Regions from separate parts of the Ruegeria sp. G2 genome, predicted to be linked through region 1. Evidence: riboswitches for the same ligand, from Rfam matches in the RefSeq annotation. Region 1 holds a riboswitch; each other region holds the start of a gene.
The links. A riboswitch is a leader RNA that binds a small molecule or an ion and turns the genes downstream of it on or off. The one in region 1 is predicted to bind cobalamin.
Positions count from the first base shown of each region.

Region 1 (4,293 bases):
TTCTTTTATCCAGCTGACTGCCTGAATACCTCACCTGCGAATGCGCGTTCGCCATTCGACAGGATTGTTGTTTCTGATCACAGGCAGACACATGTCACTTTCCTTATCGGACCTCGGATGGTCCTCTCACTTTGCAGCTCAGCATGCGGCTGAGCCGTCTCTTCTCCCCTTTCGCATCGCAGCCGTTCACCGGGATCGGTTGATCGGGTTGAGTCCAGAAGGCGAGACTCCCCTACTCTCCCCAGACCAATCGACTGGTGCTTTTGCGGTCGGAGATTGGGTGCTGACCGATGAAAACAAACGCATTCGCAGTGTTCTGGAACGGCGCAGCCTGCTGCAGCGCCGGGCCGCGGGCACAGACGCCGCAGCACAGTTGATCGCGGCCAATGTGGATGTGCTGTTCATCGTCAGTTCCTGCAATGCCGACTTCAACCTGCCCCGACAAGAGCGCTATCTTGCGCTGGCCCATCAGGCAGGCAGCTATCCGGTGATCGTTCTGACCAAGTCGGACACCTGCGACAACGCAATTGCTTATGTCGAACAGGCCCAGTCACTGGCCCCGTTTCTGACAGTTTTGGCCGTAAATGCCTTGGATCAGTCCGATATCGAACAGGTCCTGTCGTGGTGCCCGAAGGGACAGACCAGCGCCCTGGTCGGATCGTCTGGCGTTGGCAAGACGACACTCGCCAACGGGATGACTGGACAGGATCAAGCCACCGCAGGCATTCGCGAAGATGATGCGCGTGGCAGGCACACAACAACAGCACGTGCGTTAAATCGAATGAGCAACGGAGGTTGGTTGATCGATACACCCGGTATGCGTGCGTTGCGCCTGCTGGACGCGCAAGAGGGTGTGGACGAGGTGTTCTCGGACATCTCGGACCTGAGCCTGAACTGTCGATTCTCTGATTGTCAGCACGACACCGAGCCCGGCTGTGCGATACAGGCTTCAATCGAATCCGGTGCACTTGATCCCGCACGGCTGGACCGATGGCGCAAGCTGCGTCGCGAAGATCAGCACAATTCGGCTTCGGTGGCACAGGCACGCGCACGCGATAAAGCGTTTGGAAAAATGGTGCGCAGCGTGATGCACGAGAAAAAATCCCGCAAGGGACTTTGACCATTCTGGGCACCGGTTACCGGTGCCCAGCAGTTCAGGCGATCAACCGGGGCCAGACGGCAGCGTTTCGCCGGGCAAACGCGCCGATATGGCCGACTTCAGATAACCCGAATTCATTTGCCGAAAGCGAATGGCGCCGCGCGCCAGAACCATAGAGATCGGCAAGCCGCCAAACCGCCTCGGGGGGCACAACCTGATCATCCTCAAAGGCGAATATGTCAACTTGCTTGCCCATGTCGGCCCAGCGGTTTGCCGGCAAGGTGTTTCCGATTTCGGGTACATAGCTTTGAGGCGCTGTGCACCATTTGCGCCATTGCCAGTAAACTTGGGAAGGCAGATTTGTTCCAAAACCCAAAGCCTTTCCAGGCAAATACCCGAGCGCATGTACCGCCAGGGGCGCATGACCGTACCAGAACAACGTCGCCAAAGCGCGGTAAGGCCAAGGATGATCCCTCAGCGTTACCAGGCCGGAACAGACACATATCATCCTGTCGATCTGATCGAAATCGGGTTGGACCGGACCAAACATCCCGCCCAAAGAATGCCCGATACTCCAAAGCTTGGCCTGTGGAAACCTCCGCCGCATTTCGGTCCGCGCAGCCGGAATGTCGATCAGCGCCCAATCCGCCATGGTGACACGCGATTGCTTTTGTGAGCCTGTCAGAGAGTGACCAAAATCCCTGTAGTCATAAGTCAGGCAGGCCATGCCGTGCGCTTCTGCAAGCCAACTTGCGAAATGTTGGTAGTAATCTCTGGGCACACCGGTTGCGCCGTTGATCACAACAACTTTGTCCGGTTTTGCGACTGGGTGATAGAGCCGTGCCGACAGTATTGCCGGGCCGGACTGAAACTGAATGTCCTCGGTGACAACCGCTTGCTGTATGTCCAACATGGTGCCCTCTGAAATCAACTGAACCGATCAGTTCACCCAAGGCGCGCCGAGTCAAGGTTGACGTGGCTGGACCGTGCGTCACATGCCATGATCAATCTTCTTGACACCCGAACGATTGTACCGCTAGCGATGACGTGATGGTTCTCGCGCCCAACCGGGCCGGGATGAAAAGGGAACACGGTGCGGTTCTGCCCGGATAAACCCGGAACGAACCCAGTCCGAGACTGCCCCCGCAACTGTAAGCGGAGAGCGATGTCGAAATGCCACTGGCCTTGAAGGCCGGGAAGGTCGGCAAAGCAATGACCCGCAAGTCAGGAGACCTGCCATCAAAACGAAACTGAAACTCGGGCGGGGTGTCCGGGCAGGGCAAGACCGCATGCATGCTGTCCCTCCTGATTGATGCCCCTGCCCTGCGCGGAGGGCGCATGAATGATCTGGAAGACCAACACGCATAAATTCTCGGCAACAATTTGCCAACGGACCGGGAAAAACTGCCCCGCTTTGGCACGAATGGCACGGGCACTGGCCACTTCGGTTGGAAAAGCTGGCCCCACGACCACCGCAGGATTCGGAATCGAAGGAAGCTGCGATCTGACTCATTGCGCCAGTGGATGCACCGCCCGATTTCGCTCCGGTCCGGAAGAAACCCGAGTGTTCTGTGATGCCGATTCAGACGTCGCGATCGACCATCTGGACAGCTATGCAGACCTGATGTTTGGCACGGACTCGCGCCCCATCCCTGCAGGCACCTTGTCCCGACCGCCGTGCGCAATGCTGGAAGTGTTAGCCCTGAGCGGAAACACTCGGGCGCAGGCTGAATACCGTCCGTCGGCCTGATCGCTATTCGGCTACCAGGACACTGGCAGGCGCAGTCGCCCAGCGCAGCTGCGCGTCGGTTTCAACTGCACATGGGCGTAAGGCTCGCAACCTTTTCAATGCCTCGTCCGGGTGCTCTCCACACTCGACCATCAAGCGCAATACAGCCATACCAGAGCGGCCACATCCGCCTTTGCAGTGGATTAGTACTCGGCCTCCACCCGACAATGCGTGGCGAGCAGACTCGCTGGCATCCGCCCAGCGCATATCAATGTCGTTGCAGGGTATACCGTAATCCTCGACTGGCAGATGAACCCAGCGACAAGCGCGGCTGCGAACATCGGCCCCAAAATCCCTGGCGCCATCAAGGATCATCTCGACCTCGGTGGTCATTGACAGAATAAGGCCGGGCTTCCATCCGGTAACCGCATCAAGATCACCGGAATAGTCTCCTCCTCGCCCTGGCATTGAGGTTAACGCAAGCGAGCCCCCGCCCACTTGAAGTGCATGGATAACAATCTGAGCCATTCTACGCTCCCCCCGAAACGCTGATCAGAAAATCTTTCTGGCTGGTCTTAGACTGTACGATATTAACCGCGTCGGACGGCAATCCAAAATGAAAATCCTCGCGGCTTGCTGTGGACGCGGGCAGCGGGGGCCTCTACGCTGCGGCGTAACTCGAATCCGACAGAGCAGACATGACCGATACGCCAAGCCCCGCCTACCAGGTTCTTGCCCGCAAATACCGTCCTGAAACCTTTGCCGATCTGGTCGGTCAGGACGCGATGGTACGCACACTGAAAAACGCGTTCGAGGCGGACCGGATCGCCCAGGCCTTTATCATGACCGGCATCCGTGGCACCGGTAAAACAACCACAGCCCGGATCATCGCGAAGGGGATGAATTGCATCGGGCCTGATGGCGAAGGTAAACCCACCACCGAACCCTGCGGTCAGTGCGAGCATTGCGTCGCCATCATGGAAGGCCGCCACGTTGATGTGATGGAGATGGACGCCGCCAGCCGGACTGGTGTGAACGACATCCGTGAAATCATCGACAGTGTCCGCTACCGTGCCGCCAGCGCACGCTACAAGATTTACATTATCGACGAGGTCCACATGCTCTCGACCAGCGCTTTCAACGCGCTGCTCAAGACGCTTGAGGAACCACCCGAGCATGTGAAATTCATCTTCGCCACGACCGAGATCCGCAAGGTCCCGGTCACGGTTTTGTCGCGGTGCCAACGTTTCGATCTGAGGCGGATCGAACCCGAAGATATGATCGGCCTGTTGCGCAAGATCGCTGAATCCGAGAAAGCGCAGATCGCCGATGACGCATTGGCGCTAATCACCCGAGCCGCCGAAGGATCTGCCCGTGACTCAACCTCGCTGTTGGATCAGGCGATTTCGCACGGTGCAGGTGAAACCAGCGCAGATCAGGTGCGCGCTATGCTTGGGCTGGCGGA
Region 1 is NZ_JBQFON010000006.1:138,854-143,146, reverse strand. It holds gene rsgA (ribosome small subunit-dependent GTPase A) at 92-1,120, shown strand; gene ACR0DU_RS12825 (alpha/beta hydrolase family protein) at 1,155-2,012, opposite strand; cobalamin riboswitch at 2,134-2,354, shown strand; gene ACR0DU_RS12820 (hypothetical protein) at 2,442-2,849, shown strand; gene ACR0DU_RS12815 (protein-tyrosine phosphatase family protein) at 2,853-3,356, opposite strand; gene ACR0DU_RS12810 (DNA polymerase III subunit gamma/tau) at 3,527-4,293, shown strand, end outside.

Region 2 (4,293 bases), on a different contig from region 1:
GGAATAGACGCCCGGCCAGCTGGTATAGTCCGCACCCAATGTATAGGGCCGCGGCCGGTGCACCCGCGCTGCATTCGCAAGCCTCATGGCTGAGATATAGCTTGTCGTGCGTGGTGCGATCTTGAACCCAAGATTGATAAGATCATCAATATTCAGCATCTAAATGGCTCCAATTGATCATCGGTTTGGAAAACGGGCGCGGGCGAGGCTGAGATAAGTCTTAAGCCGGATTTCGTTGATCGGGCCCAGAGGTTTGTGCTCGGCGGTCACACGCCATGGCGAAAATGAAAAGGTATCACCATCGAGCGGATCAAATTCTGCATCTCTTTCGATGGTAATATCTGCGATGGGTGTAACCGTGCGATGAAACGGGTCAAGTGGTGCGTCCGGCTGTGGATCGCAGGCCCATCTGACGCGGTTATCGAGCGGATCGAAGTCGCTATCGTTTCGCGGTGGTTCGATTATACAGAACTCAAATCGATTGCCGTCACTGGCGACGTCCTGACGGAGTTTCAGGCTGATGCCGTCATGCTCGTCCACCGGTTTGGTTGCTACCTTATGTCGAACGCTGCGGGCGAGGTATCGTACTGTCAGGTCAACCCCCAGCCGATAGGGCGTCGTTGACCAGAAATGCGACTCGAATGGCGACTGCATGTAGTTCGAGGCAAAATCGCTCGCAGTCTGAAGATGTCGCCTGCCTTTTTGCGTGGCAAATGCGCGAAACAGGGCCACGAACCCTCGAGCAATCAGCTTCAATGACCAGCTGCGACGCTTATTTGCCGCGTGCTGGAGGGCTTGCAGCGTGGCGATCAGGCTGCTTAGCCGTTCATAATCGTCGGAAAGGTAGCTGGGAAAAGTGTCCCGATCGACAAGAACAAAGTCGAACTCATCGCTGATTTGCGAGATGTTGAGTTGTGAAAGTGCCTCGGCGTCGATCAGTTTGGTGCCCGGCACATCAAATAGTTTGACCGCCATTCCATGGGCATCGGTTTTACGATCGTCCAGATGCGCACCGTTGGAAAAGCGAACTGCTGCAGAATAACTTGCTGCCTTTTCGAAAAGGCCATGGCGCAACCTTTCCGGCAGATCGTCCCGGATTGTGAAAGTGGCTTTGACACATCCATGGCTGCGCCCATGTTGCGCTCTTAACCTTCGACCTTTCCACTTCGCGATCGCTTCAAAATTCTGATCGATGATATCGTCAACCACGTCTTCAGGTGAAGTGTTTGGCAAAGAATGTGTCAACGAACCCCCTTTCCCGAGCAAGCCCAGGCAATAATTAACCTCTACAAATATATCCGACAGCCAGCCCCTTCTAAATGCCCGCAGATTAACCCTTTTTGGTTTTTCTTTCAAACGAAGTGACTTATGGCAGCCTTATTGCCTCATTCCCTTCGATCTCAAACAGCCGTTTTCGCGTCAGAATGAAGTATACCGGTCAATAGTTGGTAGGGTGGGATCCATCGATTTACGACTTCAAAACGGACACGGTTGGCGCCGTATTCGCTAGTGTTGCGTTGGCTTACCTTCGAAGACTTAAGCTTGGAGAAAGTTATTGACGCATTTCTTGATCTCGGGCACTCAGGCAGCAGATGGTTCCCAACGATACGTCAGAGGGATGAAAAGGGAATACGGTGAGGAATGCCAAGCGGCGCCAATTCCGTAACTGCCCCCGCAACTGTAAGCGGTGAGCTATGCCAAATAGCCACTGACCCCAAGGGTCGGGAAGGTTGGCCAAGCGCAGACCCGCAAGTCAGGAGACCTGCCATCAATTGTTCAACCAACCCGGGGCGGGGCGTCCTGGAAGGAGGTATTGATGACACGTTTCACACGTGTGCACACGACTGGCAGCTTCCGTCTGCGCTTGGAAACAAGCGGAGTGAGAAATGTGAAAATCGCTGATCAATACATTGTCGACAACGTGAACCGCCGACGCGGGGTGCCTAAAGCGGTGTTCAGAATATTCAAAGCGTTACGATATAACATTGCAAGAACCTTAATTGCGCAATATACGGTGGCGAGATGACGAACAGTGTTGATCATATCCTTCTTGTCTGCGTGAGCTGCAGAAGTGGCGAAAGTGCAGACAAAGTACCCCAGGCGTTGAAGCATAGATTGCCGAGGGAATTTGTGATCCGCTCTGTGAATTGTATGGCGGGTTGTGAAAGGCCAATCACCATCGGCTTTCAGGCCCGTGGCAAAGCACAATATCTATTTGGTGACATTTCTACAGATGAAGATTTGGACGCGATCGTTGAATTTGCCCATCAGTATCTGCGCACTGGCGATGGTTGGACAAATGCCACTGATCGGCCAAGGGCATTGTTCACAAAAACTCTCTCACGCCTGCCGCGTATTGAGTTTGAGGAAGCGCTATGACCAAGCAAAGCTTTCTGATTGCCGAAAATCTGGAATATTACGCGCTTAACGGAGATATCTTGTTGCAAGGCGTGTCGTTCGCCTTGGGCGAGGGCGCTATTCTTGCGATCGCTGGTCCGAACGGGGCAGGTAAAACAACGCTTTTGAATCTACTCTGTGGTGCCGAGGCACTGGCATTGGGGGATGTGCGTATGAATGGACAAAGCCTCAAGCACCTATCCGCAAAAGAACGCGCCCGCATGATAGCCGTTGTCAGCCAGCAGGAATTTCCTGACGGGCGCCTGTCACTGCGTGATTATGTGGCATTGGGTCAGATCCCCATACGCGCAGATCGCTCGGCCGAAGATCATGCGCGCGAACTGAACCGGATATTAGACCTCACCCATTTAGGCATGTTGGCGGACAAGCGGATGGCTCAGCTTTCTGGGGGTGAGCGTCAGCGGGCTCATATTGCGCGCGCCTTGGCACAAAACCCCTCATTGCTGTTTCTCGATGAACCCACCAATCATCTGGACCCAGACGCAAAGGGGCGGATGCTATCGCTGGTCGCCGATCTTGGGGTCACAGTGGTAATGATCGTGCACGATCTGGTCATGATCCCTGAATTCGCCACACATGTTGCTTTGATGAAATCCACGCGCCTGACCGGATTTGGCACGGTCGCCGAAGTTCTGACGCCCGAACGGGTCCGTGAAACCTTTGGCGTGGATTATCTGTGCTTTCACCATGAGGGTCGCGTGATACCGGCTCTTGATATCCGAAGAACCACTGTTTCTACATAAACTCAGGAGAATATTGATGAAACACATCTGGTCCGTGGCTTTGGTCACTGCCATTGCAAGCAGCGCTGCAGCGCAGGAAGTCACCGTGGACAATTGCGGCGAACCTCTTGTGTTTGAGACGTTGCCGGAACGGTTGGTCGTGCATGACATGAACATGACGGATATGGCTTTTGCTTTGGGGCTACAGGATAAGATCGTCGGCCTCACCGGGATCACCGGCTGGTACAAGACCAGCCCGGAATTCGATACCTTGCGGGGTGACATTCCGGAGCTCGCGCCGAAATACCCCACTATTGAGAACCTAGTCGCAGCGGACCCAGATTTGTTTTTCGCGGGCTGGTATTATGGAATGAAACCGGGTGGGGATGTGACACCAGACACATTGGAACCCTTCGGGATCAAAACCATGATCCTGACCGAAAGCTGTGTGCATTTGGACAAGGATCGCCCCGAGTCCAGCATGGACCTGCTGTTTGACGATGTTCTGCGTCTTGGCAAGGTTATGCAGGTCGAGGACAAGGCCGAGGCGCTCGTGAGTGAATGGAAAGACGATTTGGCCGCGATCGAAGCGCAAACGACCGAGCTGCCGAAGCCTCGAGTTTTCTTGTTGGATGGTCCGGCGGATGCACCGTTCACTGCTGGGAAGTTTGCCATTCCCGATGCTATGATCGCTGCGGCGGGTGGTGAGAATGTCACCCATGACATGGATACAAGCTGGGGGCGTAGTTCCTGGGAAGCCGTGGCCGCATCTAACCCCGAGTTCCTGGTGCTGCTGGATTATCAGACCGGCAACGGCGCAGCAGATACCTTCAAATTCCTGCAAGAGCATCCGGTGATGTCGCAGACAGATGCCGTCAAGAATGAGCGTTGGATCGGCTTGCGGTACGAAGAATTGACACCTGGCCCCGCAAATATTGAGGCGATCTCGAAAATGGCTCAAGCGATGCATCCGGGCCTCAACTGATATGGGCCGATTTGGCTTAACACTTCTGCTGGGGGCGGCTATTTTGGCCGCCCTTGTGCTGGTTTCCACGATTTACGGAACTACCTCGATCCCGGTGTCTGAGACATTTACTGCTATTATGCGTGGCACGGGTATCGACGACGGCGAAATGTCTCCGATGCACCGGAT
Region 2 is NZ_JBQFON010000004.1:26,720-31,012, forward strand. It holds gene ACR0DU_RS09085 (peroxidase family protein) at 1-159, opposite strand, end outside; gene ACR0DU_RS09090 (catalase family protein) at 178-1,209, opposite strand; cobalamin riboswitch at 1,577-1,784, shown strand; gene ACR0DU_RS09095 (hypothetical protein) at 1,817-2,026, shown strand; gene ACR0DU_RS09100 (DUF1636 domain-containing protein) at 2,023-2,379, shown strand; gene ACR0DU_RS09105 (ABC transporter ATP-binding protein) at 2,376-3,161, shown strand; gene ACR0DU_RS09110 (ABC transporter substrate-binding protein) at 3,178-4,125, shown strand; gene ACR0DU_RS09115 (FecCD family ABC transporter permease) at 4,127-4,293, shown strand, end outside.
Region 2: another riboswitch for cobalamin. It lies ahead of ACR0DU_RS09095 (hypothetical protein); the one in region 1 lies ahead of ACR0DU_RS12820 (hypothetical protein).

Region 3 (4,293 bases), on a different contig from region 1:
AGATGCGCCAAGCGCCGCAGGGTTGAGACGGGCAGGGTGGAGTACTCATCCAGCCGCGTATCTTCGCGCCCGTCCGCAGGCAGGACAGCCAGTGCGATCCCCTTGGCCTGTGCCAGTGCCAGAACCTGCTGCAAGCCGTAAGACCAATATGGCACGCCGCCAATCAGGCGGATCAGGATGCCTTTGGCCCCCTCAAGCGTCTGTTCGACATATGTATCGACAGAAAGGGGGTGTTTTAGAGCTGTCAGGTTGGCCAGCCGCAGGGTTGGCATGCGCCCGTCTGGCCCGCCACCGCGATGCCAGCCCGCCGCGAAAGCGCCAAGGTCGCTGTCGGAAAAAGACAGCACCACCAAGTCCGCCGGGCTCTGGCCCAGATCGGTTGGGGTCTCGGTTTCCTCTAACCCGTGGCTTTCGCGGAAGACGACGTGCATGAGTCTTACTCGGCGGCCTCGGTCACACCCACAAGGATATCACGGATTTCGGCCTCTTTGATATCATCATGCTCGGCGATAACCACAAGGCGCGAGCGGCGCTCTTCATCAGGTTCCCACGGGCGGTCATACTGATGACGTACCCGCGAGCCGACGGCCTGTACCAGCAGGCGCATGGGCTTGCCCTGAATCGCGGCATAGCCTTTGACGCGCAGGATGTTCAGTTCCTTTGCCAGGCGTTCGATCTTGGCGACCAGATCCAGCGGATCAGTCTGTTCCGGCAGTTCGACGATGATGCTTTCAAAATCGTCATGCTCGTGATCGTGATGACCATCATGATGGCTGGGACGCGCTTCCATGTCGTCCTCGGCGGCAGCTTCAAGGCCCAAGACAACACGCACGTCCACGACACCATCTGCGACTTCGACGACGGGTAGGGGGCGAGGGGCTTCGGCCGCGATGACCTCTTTGGCTTTGGCGACACCTTCGGGACCGGCCAGATCGGGCTTGGTCAGCAGGATGATGTCGGCGCAGGAGATCTGATCTTCAAACACTTCCGATAGTGGCGTCTCGTGGTCGATCGACTCATCGGCGAGGCGCTGGGCGTCTACCGCTTCGACATTGGGTGCAAACCGACCAGCGGCAACAGCTTCGGCATCGGCCAAAGCGATCACGCCGTCGACGGTGATTTTCGAGCGAATGTCTGGCCAGTCGAACGCTTTAAGCAGCGGCTTAGGCAGAGCCAGGCCCGAGGTTTCGATCAGAATGTGATCGGGGCGCGGCTCCAAGGCCATAAGCGCTTCGATCGTGGGAATGAAATCGTCGGCCACCGTGCAGCAGATGCAGCCATTGGCCAGTTCCATGATGTTTTCTGCTGGGCAATCCGGGATTGCGCAGGATTTCAGGATATCGCCATCGACACCCACATCGCCGAACTCATTGACTACAACAGCCAAGCGCTTGCCTTGCGGGTTCTGCATCAAATGCTTGACCAGCGTCGTTTTGCCCGAGCCCAGAAAGCCGGTGATCACGGTGACGGGCAGTTTTTCGAGATTGCTCATTTCAGCGCTCCAATCGGGGGAATACGGGCCGCGCAATTCTTGCGGAAGTGTTCGGGGCGTTCACGCCATTTGACCAGCCCGTCCTCGGTCTGAAGGTACTTGGTGGCACCTTCAATGATGGTTTCGACGTGATCGGTTTCGCTCAGATGTTTATAGACGAATGTCCATCGATCAGGTCCACCACGCAGCACGATAGAACAGCCTTCATCGCAGTTTGAAAGGCATTCTACTGCTTTCAAGGTGATGCCTTCGGGCAGGTCAGCCTGTTCTAGCGCTTTGTGCAGCAATGTGCCGGGGCGTTGGGCGTCGTCTTCGACGGGTAGGCCGCGACGACAGGTGGTGCAGACCAGCAGTTCGACCGGTGTGGTGTCGGCCATGTCTCTCATCCCCCCAAATCCTCTTCGTGGGGGACGGGGTTTCATGTGGGCTGATTAAAGCCCCACACCGGAACACCCCGTCCGGTTTCATCTTCGGGCGTTGGCAGGTCTCCCGGCTTGCGGATGTCAGAGCGGTGCTCTGTCGGATGTCCCGCCTTCCCGGCATTCGCCAGTGGCTTGGGCACCCTCTCCGGTCACGGTCGCGGGGGCGGCTGCGTTTGACGGAAATTCCGCTGACGCATTCCCTTTTCATCTGCTGCTGCAGACACCAACACTTGGCTCTTGGGACAGCATCACCCCCCTTGTCAAGCGAGTCTCGCTCAACTGTGCGTACAGGGGCAAAAAAGCGACCTCTGAGGGTCGCTGGACGGCATGACTTAGGTCAACAGGCGTGTTCGCATGTGCATCGAAAGACGAACAGGGAGAGCGTCATATGAAAGTAGGCTTCATCGGGCTGGGAAACGTGGGCGGAAAATTGTCGGGCTCGCTGCTGCGCAATGGGATTGACCTGACCGTTCATGACCTCAACCCTGATCTTGTGTCTGGTTTTGTCGCGCAGGGTGCGAAGGCAGCTGAAAGCCCCGCCCAATTGATGCGTGATTGTGACGCCGTGATTACCTGTCTGCCATCTCCTGCCGCCTCGGACGCGGTAATGCAGGAGATGCTGTCCGAAGTGACATCCGGTAAGATCTGGATGGAAATGTCCACCACCGACGAAGCGGAAGTAAAACGATTGGGTGCTTCGGTGATCGAACGTGGGGGGGCTGCAGTCGATTGCCCGGTATCGGGCGGATGTCATCGGGCAGCTACGGGCAATATTTCGATCTTCGCAGGCTGCGATCGGGAAACATTTGAGTGCATTCTGCCGTTCCTGACGACGATGGGGCGCCGCGTTTTGCACACAGGCGATCTGGGATCGGCCTCAGTGTTGAAGGTGCTGACAAACTATTTGGCAACCGCAAATCTGATCACTTGCGCCGAGGCTTTGGTGACCGCAAAGGCCGCAGGGATGGATCTTGGCACGACCTATGAGGCGATCAAAATTTCGTCGGGCACATCATTTGTGCACGAAACGGAAAGCCAAGTGATTCTGAATGGGTCCCGCGATATTTCATTCACCATGGATCTGGTCAAAAAGGACATCGGTCTGTTTCAGGAGGTCGCCGACCGCGCCGGGGTGCCGCTGGAGATAAACCCGGTGATGATGAAAATCTTCGACGACGGAATCGCACGCTACGGTGACCGGGAACTTTCCCCCAACATTATCAAACGCCTTGAGGACGCCACGGGGCTGGATATCCGTGCTCCGGGGTTCCCCGCGGAAATGCAGGATGATGAGCCGGAAGAGCCGGGTTACGAAGTGGTTCCTCAGAATCGGTAAAACATAATGTGCTGACGTTCAGGAAGAGTTTCGTTTGTTGATGCCACGGTTATCTGCGGTTCGGAGGTGGTTATTCGGATTGTCGCAGGAAAGTTCTGATCAAGTCAGCGGTTAACTCAATATTAGTTGGCGCTGAATGCATATTGAGTTCCATCATTTTCATCAGCCCCCCTGGGGGCCGGGGTGCGGTAGCCGGTTCTTCCTGGAACTTGCTGCGTTGGACAATTTCCGGAGGCTATTCTAAACAGATCAACAATAGTCCGATAATGGCACAGGCAAGAGTTTAACTTATGGGAAACGAGACCTTTCTCATCGTGACGACGATGAAGAACGAAGGGCCATTTATGATCGATTGGGTGGCTTACAACCGCGCAATCGGGTTCAATGATATTCTGATCTATACCAACGACTGTTCTGATGGCACAGATGTTATCGGTGATCGGATGCAAGCCTTAGGCTGGGCGCATCATGAGCGCAACAAGGTCGGACCACGCGCTGCGCCCCAGAACCGGGCTTTTACCCGATCTCGCAGTCATCCAAGTTATCAGTCCGCAAATTGGATTATGAGCCTGGATGTGGATGAATACGTCAACATCCGTTTGCCTGAAGGCAATGTTCAGTCACTGGTAGAGGCAAGCGGTGAAGCTGATGCAATATCGATCTGTTGGCGTATGTTCGGAAATGCCGGCTTAAATGACTTTGTCGATCGACCTGTCCCTGAGATGTTCTTTCAGGCGGCCACCGAAGACAGCTACCCCCATCACCGGACGAAAGGTTTCAAAACGCTATTCCGAAATAACGGCAAGTTTAGTCGGTTTCGCGCCCACCGTCCTCGGATCAATCCAGAGGACGCTCCAAATCCCGACGCACCGTACGAAGGGGTGTTGTGGAGAGATGCAGGCGGAAACCTCTACCCGGCAGATCAGGTGAAATGGAAGGCGTGGCGCGGATTCAGCCATGAATTCGCGCGTATTCACCACTATGCAGTACGAAGTACCGATAGCTTTCTTGTCAAACGTGAACGGGGCCGTACCAACCATGTT
Region 3 is NZ_JBQFON010000001.1:64,991-69,283, forward strand. It holds gene cobN (cobaltochelatase subunit CobN) at 1-431, opposite strand, end outside; gene cobW (cobalamin biosynthesis protein CobW) at 437-1,492, opposite strand; gene ACR0DU_RS00310 (DUF1636 family protein) at 1,489-1,869, opposite strand; cobalamin riboswitch at 1,955-2,157, opposite strand; gene ACR0DU_RS00315 (NAD(P)-dependent oxidoreductase) at 2,303-3,250, shown strand; gene ACR0DU_RS00320 (glycosyltransferase family 2 protein) at 3,541-4,293, shown strand, end outside.
Region 3: another riboswitch for cobalamin. It lies ahead of ACR0DU_RS00310 (DUF1636 family protein); the one in region 1 lies ahead of ACR0DU_RS12820 (hypothetical protein).